Regions from separate parts of the Rhizobium sp. 25PS6 genome, predicted to be linked through region 2. Evidence: riboswitches for the same ligand, from Rfam matches in the RefSeq annotation. Region 2 holds a riboswitch; the other holds the start of a gene.
What was found. Region 2 has a riboswitch for FMN ahead of ribB (3,4-dihydroxy-2-butanone-4-phosphate synthase). Riboswitches for the same ligand answer to the same signal wherever they lie in the genome.
Positions count from the first base shown of each region.

Region 1: another riboswitch for FMN. It lies ahead of RWK44_RS26810 (6,7-dimethyl-8-ribityllumazine synthase); the one in region 2 lies ahead of ribB (3,4-dihydroxy-2-butanone-4-phosphate synthase).

Region 1 is NZ_JAWDIV010000021.1:47,429-53,285, reverse strand. Features, by position in the region: gene RWK44_RS26830 (adenylate/guanylate cyclase domain-containing protein) at 1-270, opposite strand, end outside; gene RWK44_RS26825 (hypothetical protein) at 487-711, shown strand; gene RWK44_RS26820 (GCG_CRPN prefix-to-repeats domain-containing protein) at 826-1,134, opposite strand; gene RWK44_RS26815 (SRPBCC family protein) at 1,309-1,755, opposite strand; FMN riboswitch at 2,002-2,144, shown strand; gene RWK44_RS26810 (6,7-dimethyl-8-ribityllumazine synthase) at 2,223-2,657, shown strand; gene RWK44_RS26805 (VOC family protein) at 2,896-3,585, shown strand; gene RWK44_RS26800 (cytochrome b) at 3,791-4,324, opposite strand; gene RWK44_RS26795 (MarR family winged helix-turn-helix transcriptional regulator) at 4,305-4,781, opposite strand; gene RWK44_RS26790 (antibiotic biosynthesis monooxygenase family protein) at 4,880-5,248, shown strand; gene RWK44_RS26785 (LysR family transcriptional regulator) at 5,351-5,857, opposite strand, start outside.
Region 2 is NZ_JAWDIV010000004.1:95,616-101,472, reverse strand. Features, by position in the region: gene RWK44_RS07130 (response regulator) at 1-80, shown strand, start outside; gene mobB (molybdopterin-guanine dinucleotide biosynthesis protein B) at 24-533, opposite strand; gene mobA (molybdenum cofactor guanylyltransferase MobA) at 530-1,159, opposite strand; gene RWK44_RS07115 (DMT family transporter) at 1,186-2,094, opposite strand; gene RWK44_RS07110 (SDR family oxidoreductase) at 2,423-2,929, shown strand; gene ribB (3,4-dihydroxy-2-butanone-4-phosphate synthase) at 3,016-3,651, opposite strand; FMN riboswitch at 3,778-3,928, opposite strand; gene RWK44_RS07100 (glucose 1-dehydrogenase) at 4,121-4,903, opposite strand; gene RWK44_RS07095 (hypothetical protein) at 5,001-5,141, opposite strand; gene RWK44_RS07090 (SDR family oxidoreductase) at 5,170-5,857, opposite strand, start outside.

The DNA.
Region 1 (5,857 bases), on a different contig from region 2:
CGGCCCGAGCCCGGCCAGCCAGTCGCGCCCGGCCTCGCTCTGCGGAGCCGCGGCAAAGGCCAGCGCCTCGATGACAGCACCGGTCTCGGCCCGCCATAGCCAGGTGCGCCGCGCAATGATCGGATGCGGCACCGAAAGCGTCAGCGTGCCGCCGGAAAGCGGCAGTCCGTCGGCCAGCAGCCGGCACCCGAGCTCGGCCAGAAACCGTTCGGGACCAAGCGAGGCTCCGGCCTCGTCAACCAGCCAGGCAAGAGGAGACGGCAGATCCATCGCTTAACATCGCACGCCCACGTGGACGTCCGCAAGGACATCCCTGGGTGATCGTGGCGACGCTTCCAGCGACTCGGCCTGTCGCCCGCAAAGGCCGTCCGCATCGACTGTCGAAAACCATTCGGCGCGGTGGAAAACAAAAAAATAAACACTTTAAACTTGCGCGATTTTGGTTCCATTGTAGGGTCATTCGTCATCGTGTGATTGAGGGGTACGATGGGCACGATATGCTGGCCGAAAGATCCGTTGGATGGGAATGACATGACGCTGCTGACGTCGATCCTTCGGCGATGGTGCGAAAGATATCAGGTCGAGCTGACGGCGGAGGAGAGCAGCCGCAAGGCGAAGGAACTCGTCGAATGGTTCGAATTCGGCGTCAAGGATCCGGTCGAGCTCGAAGAACTGATCGACGACAAGTACTGGCTCGCCAGCAGGATCTGACCGTACCGGACAAATCGGGAGGACGCTGCCGGTCAGCGTCGCGAAGCTGTCTCATCAGAAAAGGCCGGGCGAAAATCGCTCCGGCCTTCGTCCATCTACAACTAGGCGAGACCCTTAGTCATAATCCCGCCAACGGCGGTCGCGATCCCAGCGCCTCTCATGGCGCCAGCGCGGGCCATCCCAATCCCGGTGACGCCGCTCCCAGCCCCAGCGGGGCGGGCCACCGTAAAAAGCTACCGGCGGCGGGCGTCTCCAGTTTCGTCGGCATTCGCCCCAGCGCGTCAGATGCCAGCCGCGACCGCAGGCGTAGTCGACCTTTGTGATATTGCTCTGGACATTGATTGTCCCAATCGGCATCGCCTGCGCTGTGCCGAACGAGAGGCTGCCAGCGAGCAAGGCAGCCGCGATAGAAAGTGCCTTCATCGAGAACTCCATTTCAAACCAGCCGTCCACACCTTATGACCGCCGAATTGAACTGGAGATGAATTGCGCGTTCATGTTTGCGGGAGAAAAAGAAGCGCTTCCGCACGGCCGGTCCGAGCGCTGTTGTCGCAACGGCAAGCGCTACAGAACCGCCCCGCCGCCCGCAAAAATTGTTCATGTCCTGCCGTAAAAAGGATCGGGCCCTGGATCGCCCCCGGCGGCGACCTCGGTCAGCCGTCCGAGGTAATGCGCCCAGCCTTCCGCATGGCCGGCGCATTGCTCGGCGCTCGGCAGGCCGCTATGGGTGAGTCGCAGCAGCGTTCCGCCTCCCTGTTCGATCAGATCGATCTCGACCAGGCTCGACCCCGGCGGCACCACCTCGCTGCCGTCCCAGCCGAAGCTGTAGGCAAGGCGATGAACCGGCACCACCTCTCGAAACGAGCCGCGCGCAAAGCGCGCGCCGGTAACGTTGACGAGATAGAGCCCGCCGGGCTGCGGCTCGACCTGCGCCTCCGTTCCCATCCAGCGCAGGATCTTTTCCGGGTCGGTCATCAACGCGAACACCGCGGCCGGCGGCGCCGCGATATGCGCCTCCCGGTGGACGACGAAGGGGTCTTGCATCTCTCTCTCCCATGGTTTCCACGGCCCTGCCCGTCTCCGGTGGAGACGGCGCAGCCTGTCTTGCCGTGTTATTCTGACGTGAATGTCCTCACGCACAGCATGTAGGCGCAAGCCCATCCTCCGCAAGAGGGACTGCCCGTTGCGATCGACCAACAAGCGAAATCGCCGTGTCGGGAGCGCTGATCCAGCATTAGTCGCGAAGCATTTCGGCCTATTGCCAGCCCGTCACCTTCCCCCTATTGTTCGCGCCGTTCTCAGGGCGGGGTGCAAGTCCCTACCGGCGGTATGCAATTTAGATTGCGAGCCCGCGAGCGCCTTCTTCGGAAGGGTCAGCAGATCAGGTGAGATGCCTGAGCCGACGGTCATAGTCCGGATGAAAGAGAACGTGCGTTCCTGCCGCCCTTGCGGCTGTCGGGGACGTTCGTGATCGCCTTGGGTGATGTGTCTGTTCGCCAAAGGAGATTACCATGACACCCACCCGCTATGCCTTCGTCAAAGCCAGTTGGCACGCCGACATCGTCGACCGCGCCCTAGATGGCTTCCATCAGCTTATTCCGCCCGAGCAGATCGATGTGTTCGATGTTCCCGGCGCATTCGAGATCCCGCTGCTGTCGCGCGATCTTGCGGCAACCGGACGCTATGCCGCTGTCGTTGCCGCCGCCTTCGTCGTCGACGGGGGAATCTACCGCCACGAATTCGTCGCCCAGGCCGTCGTCGATGGGCTGATGCGCGCCGGCATGGATACCGGTGTGCCGGTGCTGTCGGTTTCGCTGACGCCGCATCAGTATCAGGAAACCGAGCACCACAAACAGATCTACCGCGCACATTTCGTCGAGAAAGGGCGCGAGGCAGCAAAGGCGGCTCTAACGATCGGCAAGACCCGCGCCGCTCTCGCCGCGTAGGAACTTCCTGCACGCCGGCTCGACGAGCCGCAGGACGACAGACGAAGGTGGCGGGAAACCGACCCCGCCGCCTCATCGGATCGACATGACCTCACCAACCGCACGAATCGAGAGCGACGCGCCGTGTGTCGTAGTGGAATCCGCCAATAATTGATTCGACGACCCCACCGCGCCGTGGTCAACTTGGCCCGTCACGTGTCCGCAATTCTCAAGACATCCAGAACCCAAGGAGCTTAAGATGAGCAATGCACTGCGCAGCGAAACCCCCATTGAAACCCCGAGAACACAGCCCGTCGACACCAAGCTCGAGGTGGTCGTCATCCCCGTTTCCGACGTCGACCGCGCCAAACGTTTTTACGACGGCCTGGGCTGGCGGCTCGACGCCGACTTCGCCAATGATGCCGATTTCCGGGTGATCCAGTTTACTCCGCCCGGCTCCGGCTGCGCGATCATCTTCGGCAAGAACGTCACCGCCGCAGCCCCCGGCTCAGCCCAGGGGCTCTATCTTATCGTCTCCGACATCGAGGCCGCCCGCCGCGATCTCATCGCCCGCGGCGTCGAGGTGAGCGAAGTGTTTCATGACGCGGCCGGCATCTATGCCGGCAAGGACGAACCCTATCTGTTCGGGCGGCTCCGCATTGCCGGCCGCGATCCCGATCACCGCAGCTACCGCTCCTTTGCCTCCTTCAAGGATCCCGATGGCAACGGCTGGCTGTTCCAGGAAGTCACCACGCGCCTGCCGGGACGCATCGACGCCGACGGGACGACGTTCACCACCTCGACCGATCTCGCGTCAGCCATGCGCCGTGCTGCGACCGCGCACGGTGAACACGAGAAGCGAAACGGCGGCAAACACGACGAGAACTGGCCGGACTGGTACGCCGAATACATGGTCAGCGAACAGGCCGGCAAGCAGCTGCCCTTATAGGCAAGGGCGGCGACCAGACGGCGACATCATTTGAGAAAAACATCCCGGCGGGTACCGCACGTACCGCGCCGGGATTTCATCGTGTGTCTTTTCCGCGTGCAACGACCACCATACCATCGAGCCCGTCCTGGTGAGCATTGATCATCGGATTGGAATTGGCAGTAGCCAGCTCCTTTGCCGGCTCGCCAGTCTGCGGGGCTGGATCTCAGCCGCCATACCACATCCGCCGCAGCAGGTGATCGCAGCGGACGAACTGGTGATAGAGCGCAGCGCTGGCATGGAAGACCAGCAGGCCGACGAGCAGGAAGGCGCCGAGCCCATGCGGGCCACGCGGCGGATAGGCGGTGAAATCAGGGAGCGTGGCACCAGCTGCCCCGAAGACGGCGGGAGCAGCCCCGCTGAGGATGATCATCCCGATGCCGCTGGCGACCATGCCGAGAATGAAGATGTAGAAGGCGACGTGAACAAAGCCCGCCAGCCGCTCCTTCCAACGGTGTGATGCCGCCACCGGCGCAGGCTTGCGATCGAAACGCCACCACCAGACGATGCGGAGAGCCGTGAGAAGCAGGACGACGATCGCCACCGGAATGTGGAAGCGCAGCAGCCCTGCCTTGGTCGCGGCATCCATGGCGTTGGCGGCCCGGAAGCCGGAGCCGAGCAGCACCAGGATCAGAACCGCACTCAACCAGTGGATCGAGACCGCTATTGCGCCATAGCGATCAGGCCTGCTCTTCAACATCTCCATGTCCTTCCAGTTTGCTGCGCAGCGCCTTCATGACGGCATGCGTGGTTTTGAGATCCTCGACCTGAAGCCCTTCCGAGAGCATGTCGACCCAGGGAGCCTGCAGGCGCATGGCGGTTTCGTATGCCTGTTTTCCCTTGTCCGTCAGCACGACGAGCTGTGCCCGTCGGTGGTGCGGGTTGGGCTGGAACGCCAGAAGCCCTTCCTTCTCCAGATCGTTGACGATGCGCTGGACGTTCTGGCGGTTGGCCCCCATGTCGCGCGCCAACCACGCGACCGGCTGTGGCCGACCGGCTGTGACGACGGTGCCGAGAACTTGCCAGCGGGCGCTGGTCAGGCCGAGCCCGTCGACAAGCTTGTCGCCCGCGTTGATCATCCGGTTGTTGAGCCGGAAGAGATCCAGAATGAGGTCGGTCAAGGCTGTTCCAGCCGGGGTCCGTCGGGGTTCTCGCATTTGTCACCATATATCTATATTGACATCATAGTGTCAAATTGAATATGTATCCGTATCACCAGATTGACATCATGTAACCAAACCAGATGGAGTCGACCATGTCGCTCATGCGCCCGATGGACCCCGCCTTCCCGATCGATCGCCAAATCGCGATCGATGCCTCCGCGATCGTCCTCATCAACCTCTTCACGCTCGACAAGGCCGACGAGCAGGCCTTCCTTGATGCCTGGCAGGCCGATGCGGCTTTCATGAAACGGCAGCCGGGCTTCATCTCGACCCAGATGCACCGCGCCGTCGGCGAAAGTCCCGCTTATCTCAATTATGCCGTCTGGGAATCGACCGCCGATTTCCGGGCGGCATTTTCGCATCCGGAGTTTCGGGCGAAGCTCTCGGTCTATCCGTCCTCGGCGGTCGCCTCACCGCATCTCTTCCAGAAGATCGCCGTGCCGGGCATCTGTGTGGCGTAAGCAAAGCTGCAGCGTAGAGGCATGGCGGGAGGAGCGCGCCACGAGGCTGACGCCGACCTCTTGAGCGTCGGATGATCTCGGCCTCCGGCTCGCCGGAAGCCGTCATTGCGATGCGGGAGACATCTGCGACGTTATCCAATCGGAAAATGCGAGCATGGCCGCTGTTGGCGGCCTCGATTGCAGTCGGGTTAGCCAGTAGCTCCCCAACGATATGGTCGTAGGAAAAGGTTGTCTGACAGCCCCTGACGACAGATGCCTGGAAAACATCGACGGCGGTGCCAGAGCGATCCCCAGTCCTTGCAGGGCGGCCTCCATCATGGCAAGCGAAGAGTCGAAGACGATACCTGCGTTTATCTGTGCCGCCGGCGGAACGTTCGCTGCCGCAAACCAGGTGCTCCATTCGTCCGCCCTATAGCTTCGCAAAAGCGTCGCCTCGATCATGTCTGCAGGCGACCTTAAACGCTCGGCCAATTTGGGCGTGCACAGAGGCGAGAGCGGAGCGTCGAACAGACGCAGCGCTTCTGTGCCATGCCAGGAGCCGCTGCCGAAGCGAATGGCAAAGTCCAGCCCCTCGGCCGCCATATCGACGCGATTATTGTTTGTCGAAAT
Region 2 (5,857 bases):
ACGCAGGTGGTTCAAAGCCTCGGCTATTCAAGGCCGACGATGTCAGCGATGAAATCGGCGATGGCGCCTGTGTCGTCTAGATCGAAGACCGGCAGGGCCGTATCCGTGACGGCATGATCGGCGGCGATAGCGCAGATATGGGGATCGCTCGGCGCCAATGGTTCACGATTTGCAGCTTCCAGGCGGCGGGCCTCGATCTTCGGGATCGGCTCGCGCTTGTAACCTTCGATCAGCACGAGGTCGCAGGGGGCGAGGCGGGCGAGGATCTCCTCGAACTCAGGTTCCGGCGCACCGCGCAGCTCGTGCATGATGGCGTAGCGGGTGCCAGAGACGATGGTAACCTCGTGGGCGCCGGCCTGGCGGTGGCGGTAGCTGTCGGCCCCGACCTTGTCGATGTCGAAATCATGATGGGCATGCTTGATCGTCGAGATCCTATAGCCGCGGCGGGTGAACTCCGTCACCAGTCGGACGGCGAGCCCCGTCTTGCCTGAGTTCTTCCAGCCGGCGATGCCGAAGATTTTCGGTGCGGTCATGCGCGGAGGGCCTCCAGCCAGCGTTCCGCCTCGACGAGATCATCAGGCGTGTTGATGTTGAAGAAGGGATCGAGCAGGCTGGCGCGGGTCGGATGCAGCGGGAACGCCACTTCCGTAACGTCATGCCTTGACAGGAAGTCGCGTACGCGGCGCTTCTCGTCGGCGGCGATCCAGGCTTCGAGATCGGCGGCCAGCGTCACTGGCCAGAGCCCGAAGACCGGATGGCTGCGGCCCTCGGAGGTGGCAATGGCGATCTGCGACGAGTGCTCGATCGCCGCCGCCAGCCGGGCGACGAGATCGGCCGGGAAGAACGGGCAATCCACCGAGACCGTGACGACGTGGGTGATTGAGGGAAGGCCGGCGGCATAAACCATAGCCGCATGGATGCCGGCCATTGGTCCGGCCTTGCCGGGAAAACGGTCGGGAACGACAGGCACTTCCTCGGGGGCGGTTTCGGCATTGACGGCAACGAGCAAGGCCTGTTGCGAGAGGCGGGTCAGCACATGGTGGAGCAGGTTCTCGGCCCCGAGCATTACGCCCGCCTTGTCGCGGCCCATGCGCTGCGAACGTCCGCCGGCCAGCACGACGCCCGCTATATGAGATTTATCCAACGAGAATTCAGCCATTATCCTTCCTCAGCCATCATCTTGCTTCAGACGGGCGCGCGCGGCGCAGATTTCTGCGCGATCGGCGACACACGGCGCTTGGCCTCACGATAGAACGTATAGAGGCCGGAGGCGATGACGATCGCAGCCCCGACGAGCGTCCAGCTGTCAGGCACTTCGGCGAAGAAGAGGAAGCCGAGCAGAGAGGAGAAGATCAGGCTGGTATAGCGGAACGGCGCGACGAAAGAAATTTCGCCGGTGCGCATGGCGAGGATGACCGACTGGTAGCCGACGAGCACCAGTACCGAAGCGAGCGCGAGATGCCCAAGCGCTGCGGCGCTGACCGGTTGCCAGCCGCCGAGCACCGGAATAAGCAGCGCGCCGAAGAAGGAGGCTGATATGGCGGTGATGACGGTTATCATCAGCGAGGGAATCTCGGGACTGATGCTCCGGGTGGCGAGATCGCGGCCAGCCGTCGTCAGCACCGCGGCAACGCAGAGGAGGGCGGCGGCGGTGAATCCCTCAGGGCCGGGGCGGATGATGATCATCACGCCGACGAGGCCGACGAGGATCGCCGACCAGCGCCGCCAACCAACCGGCTCGCCAAAGAAGAGCGCCGCACCGAAGGTGACGACCAACGGCAGCGACTGCAGGATCGCCGAGGCATTGGCGATCGGCATCATGCCGAGCGCGGTGATATAGGTGACGGCGGCGAGCGCCTCGCAGATGATCCTGAAGATGATCATCGGCTCCAGCACGATGCGCCAGGAACGCAGCGCGCCCATTCTCCAGGCAATCAGATAGACGAGCAGGCTGGTGAAGAGGCCGCGCAAGAACATGATTTCGCCGGCGTTCATATAGGCGATCACCGATTTGGACAGGGCGTCGCTTGCGGAAAAGCCGGCCATCGCCAAGCTCATATAGATGGCGCCCTCAGTATTGCGTGACCGCGGCATGAAGAGATTCCCGTTACCTGTGCGCTCCTTTTAGTCGCGAAGATGCATCAAGGGAATCGGATGAATGTCACACAAAGCATAAATCGATGATGCGATGCACAGTAACGCTGACATCAACGCAGGCGTGTGAGTGGAGATCGCCGCAAATCACCGTTTTATAACGTGAATCCCAATACTTCCGACGCCGCAATCAAGGCGCCGATGGGGACGCGCCGTCGCGCTGCCGGTTCGTCCATAGGCGTTTTTCTCTTCCTGCGCGGGAAACGGGTGGCTGCACCGCCTGATGTTTGAGCATCTCAGATCTCGCAACAACGAAGGAGAAACCGATATGACACTTCTGAACGACAAGATCGCCATCATCACCGGCGCAAGCTCCGGCATCGGCCGCGCGGCGGCGAAACTCTTTGCGCGGCAAGGCGCCAAGCTCGTGGTCACCGGCCGGCGACAGGACGCGCTCGATGCCGTCATCGCAGAAATCGAGGCGGAGGGCGGACAGGCCGTCGCCATATCAGGCGATGTCAGCATGGCGGCCTATGCGGCGAGCAAGGCGGGGTTGATCGGTTTCGTGCAGGTGCTCGCCGCTGAACTCGGAGCTCAGAAGATCCGCGTCAACGCACTGCTTCCCGGCGGCACCGACACACCCGCCAGCATTACCAACGCGCCTGATGCCACGCCGGAGGTGCTCGCCTTCGTCGAGGGATTGCATGCGCTGAAACGCATGGCGCAACCCGAAGAGATCGCCAATGCGGCGCTTTTCCTCGCCTCCGACATGTCGAGCTTCGTGACCGGCGCGGCGATGCTGGCTGACGGCGGCGTTTCGATCAGCCGGACTTAAGGCGGACAAGCGAAGGTGCCGTCAGGGTCATCACTGCGGGATGTTCTTTGTTGCGGCGGGCTATGCCGCCGCAACAAAGGCATCGATCAGGCGACCTCGCGTACGTCTTTTGCCGCCTGGCGTTCGAGATAGGCGACCAGATCCTCGATGGTGACGAGGAGGAGGTTGTGGCGTTTGGCAAAAAGGGTGAGTTCGGGCAGGCGCGACATGGTTCCGTCGTCATTGGCGAATTCGCAGATGACGCCGGCCGGGGTCCTTCCGGCGAGGCGGGCGAGATCGACGGCGGCTTCGGTGTGGCCGGGGCGACCGAGCACGCCGCGGGGGTTGGCGCGCAGCGGAAAGATGTGGCCGGGGCGGGCGAATTCGTCAGGCTTTGTGCGATCGTCGACGAGGGCGCTGATGGTCGCGGCGCGGTCCGCCGCAGAGATGCCCGTCGTCGTGCCCTTGAGATAATCGACCGAGACCGTGAAGGCGGTTTTGTGCGATTCCGTATTGTTGGGCACCATCAGCGGAATATCGAGCGCATCGAGGCGCTCGCCTTCCATGGCGATGCAGACGAGGCCACGGGCGTGGGTCATCATGAAGGCGATTGTTTCCGGGGTGACGGCATCGGCCGCGACCACGATATCGCCTTCGTTTTCCCGGTTCTGGTCATCGACGACGACGACCATCTTGCCGCTGGCAATGGCTGATATGGCATCTTCAATTGTTGCGATAGTCATGCTGTCTGGCCTTTCAAGGGTTATGTCAGCGGACTGACATGGTCTGCTCGGCTCAATCCGTGAGCGAGCCTTCTGCCCTTGGGCGAACAAACGTCGGCCGACTCCGGGAGGGAGTGCGACTGCCCGTGTTGTCCTCTTCCATCCGGACTATACCGTCGGCTCCGGCATCTCACCGGATCTGCTGACCTTCCGACAGGAGGTGCCGGAAGCGCTCGCGGGCTCCAGGATTGCTCCTGATACCGCCGGTGGGGAATTACACCCCGCCCTGAGAACATTTCAAAGATAGGATCAAAAACAGGCGGATGGCAAGGTCACACGACCGGGCAAAAATGCAAAGCTGCCCTAACGCCGATGGACACACTGTTCACACGGAGGCGACGACCGTGTCGCCTTCCGCGCTTCGTTGGTGGTTTGATGTTTGTTTCAGGTCGTTGTCTCAAAGCCGCTGCACACTTTTGGGCGAAATGTATCAGGACATGATCAGGCCGCCGTCGACATTGATCGTCTGGCCGGTGATATAGGCGGCATCCTCGCTGGCGAGGAAGGTCACCAGGCCGGCGACGTCTTCGCCGGAGCCGGCCCGTTTCATCGGGATGCCCTCGACCCATTCCTTCATCAACTCGCCGGGGGCGTAGTTGCCGAGCAGCTTGCCCCAGGCCTGGTCGTTATAGGCCCACATGTCGGTCTCGATGATGCCGGGGCAGAAGGCGTTGACGGTGATCTTCTCAGTCGCGACTTCCTTGGCCAGGCTCTGGGTGATGCCGACGACGCCCATTTTCGAGGCGGCATAATGCGGCGTGTAGATAAAGCCGTCACGGGCCTGGCCGGAAGCGGTGTTGATGATGCGGCCGCCGCGCTTGTGCTTGCGCATTCTTGATATCGCCTCCTGGGCGCAGAGGAAGACGCCCTTGGTGTTGACGGCCATGACCTTGTCCCACTCGTTTTCGGTCAGGTCCTCGACGCGGGCAATGGTGATGACGCCGGCGTTCTGGATCGAGACGTCGACCGAGCCGAATTCCTTCTCGGCGGCATCATAGAGGGCGGTGACGCTCGCCTTGTCGGTGACGTCGCCGATGAAGGAGATCGCCTTGCCGCCTTCGGCCCGGATCTGTTCGGCAACGCCGTGAACCAGCTCCTCGTTGGCCGAGACGACGAGATTGGCGCCTTCTTTCGCAAAGCGTTTGGCGATCGCCGCTCCGATGCCGCGGCTACCCCCGGTAATGACGACGGTCTTCTGCTCAAAGCGTTTCATGCTCTTTCCTTGTCCATCGATAAACAGCAAATCTGGATGCGAACTACCATGCGATCATCATTGGGAGCTCAACTGGTTGTCGTGAATTCAGGCAGTCCTAAGCGCTGATGACGACGCCTGAGCTCTCCGTCCGTTCAATCAGCGCGAAGGGCGGGCAGACGACGATATCGCACGCCGTCGTGCCCGTTATTCCCTTCAGCGCCTCGATCTCAGCCAGGGAGGAAGCGAGATCGGTCACTTTCCCGCGGCGGCAATGAGCTTTCCCATCACCAGCAGCAGAAACCGCCGTCAACGAGAAGATCGACGCCGGTCACGAAACTCGCTGCATTCGACAGCAGGAACACCGCCGGACCTACCATCTCGTCCACCGCTGCCATGCGCTGCATCGGCGTCTGCTCTTCGAAGAGCTTGGTCTGGTGGACCATCTCCGGACGGGTGTTCATGGGCGTTGCCGTGTATCCGGGGGAGATGGTGTTGACGCGAATGCCGCGGTCGACCCATTCCATCGCCATAGACTTCGACATATGGATCACGCCCGCCTTGGAGGCGTTATAGTGCGCTTGGCTCAGCCCCCGGTTCACGATCACGCCGGACATGGAGGCGATATTGACGATGGAGCCGCGCCCATTTTTCAGCATGGCGCGAGCCTCTGCCTGGCAGGAAAGAAAGACGCCTTTGAGGTTGATATCCATCAACGTCTGATATTGGTCCTCCTCCATTTCTTCCGCTGCGTTCGCGTTCGCGATGCCCGCCGCGTTGACTGCAAGTGTCAATGGGCCGAGGTCTGCCTCAGTACGTGCTATTGCCTCTCCAAGGGAAGACTTGCTCGTGACATCCGCCGCGATCTGGATCGAGCGGCGGCCGGCGGCGCGAATATGTTCAGCCGTCTTGGCCAGTCCGTCGTCGGTTCGGCGGTCGAGCAGCGCCACGTCGGCGCCGCATTGCGTAAGGCCG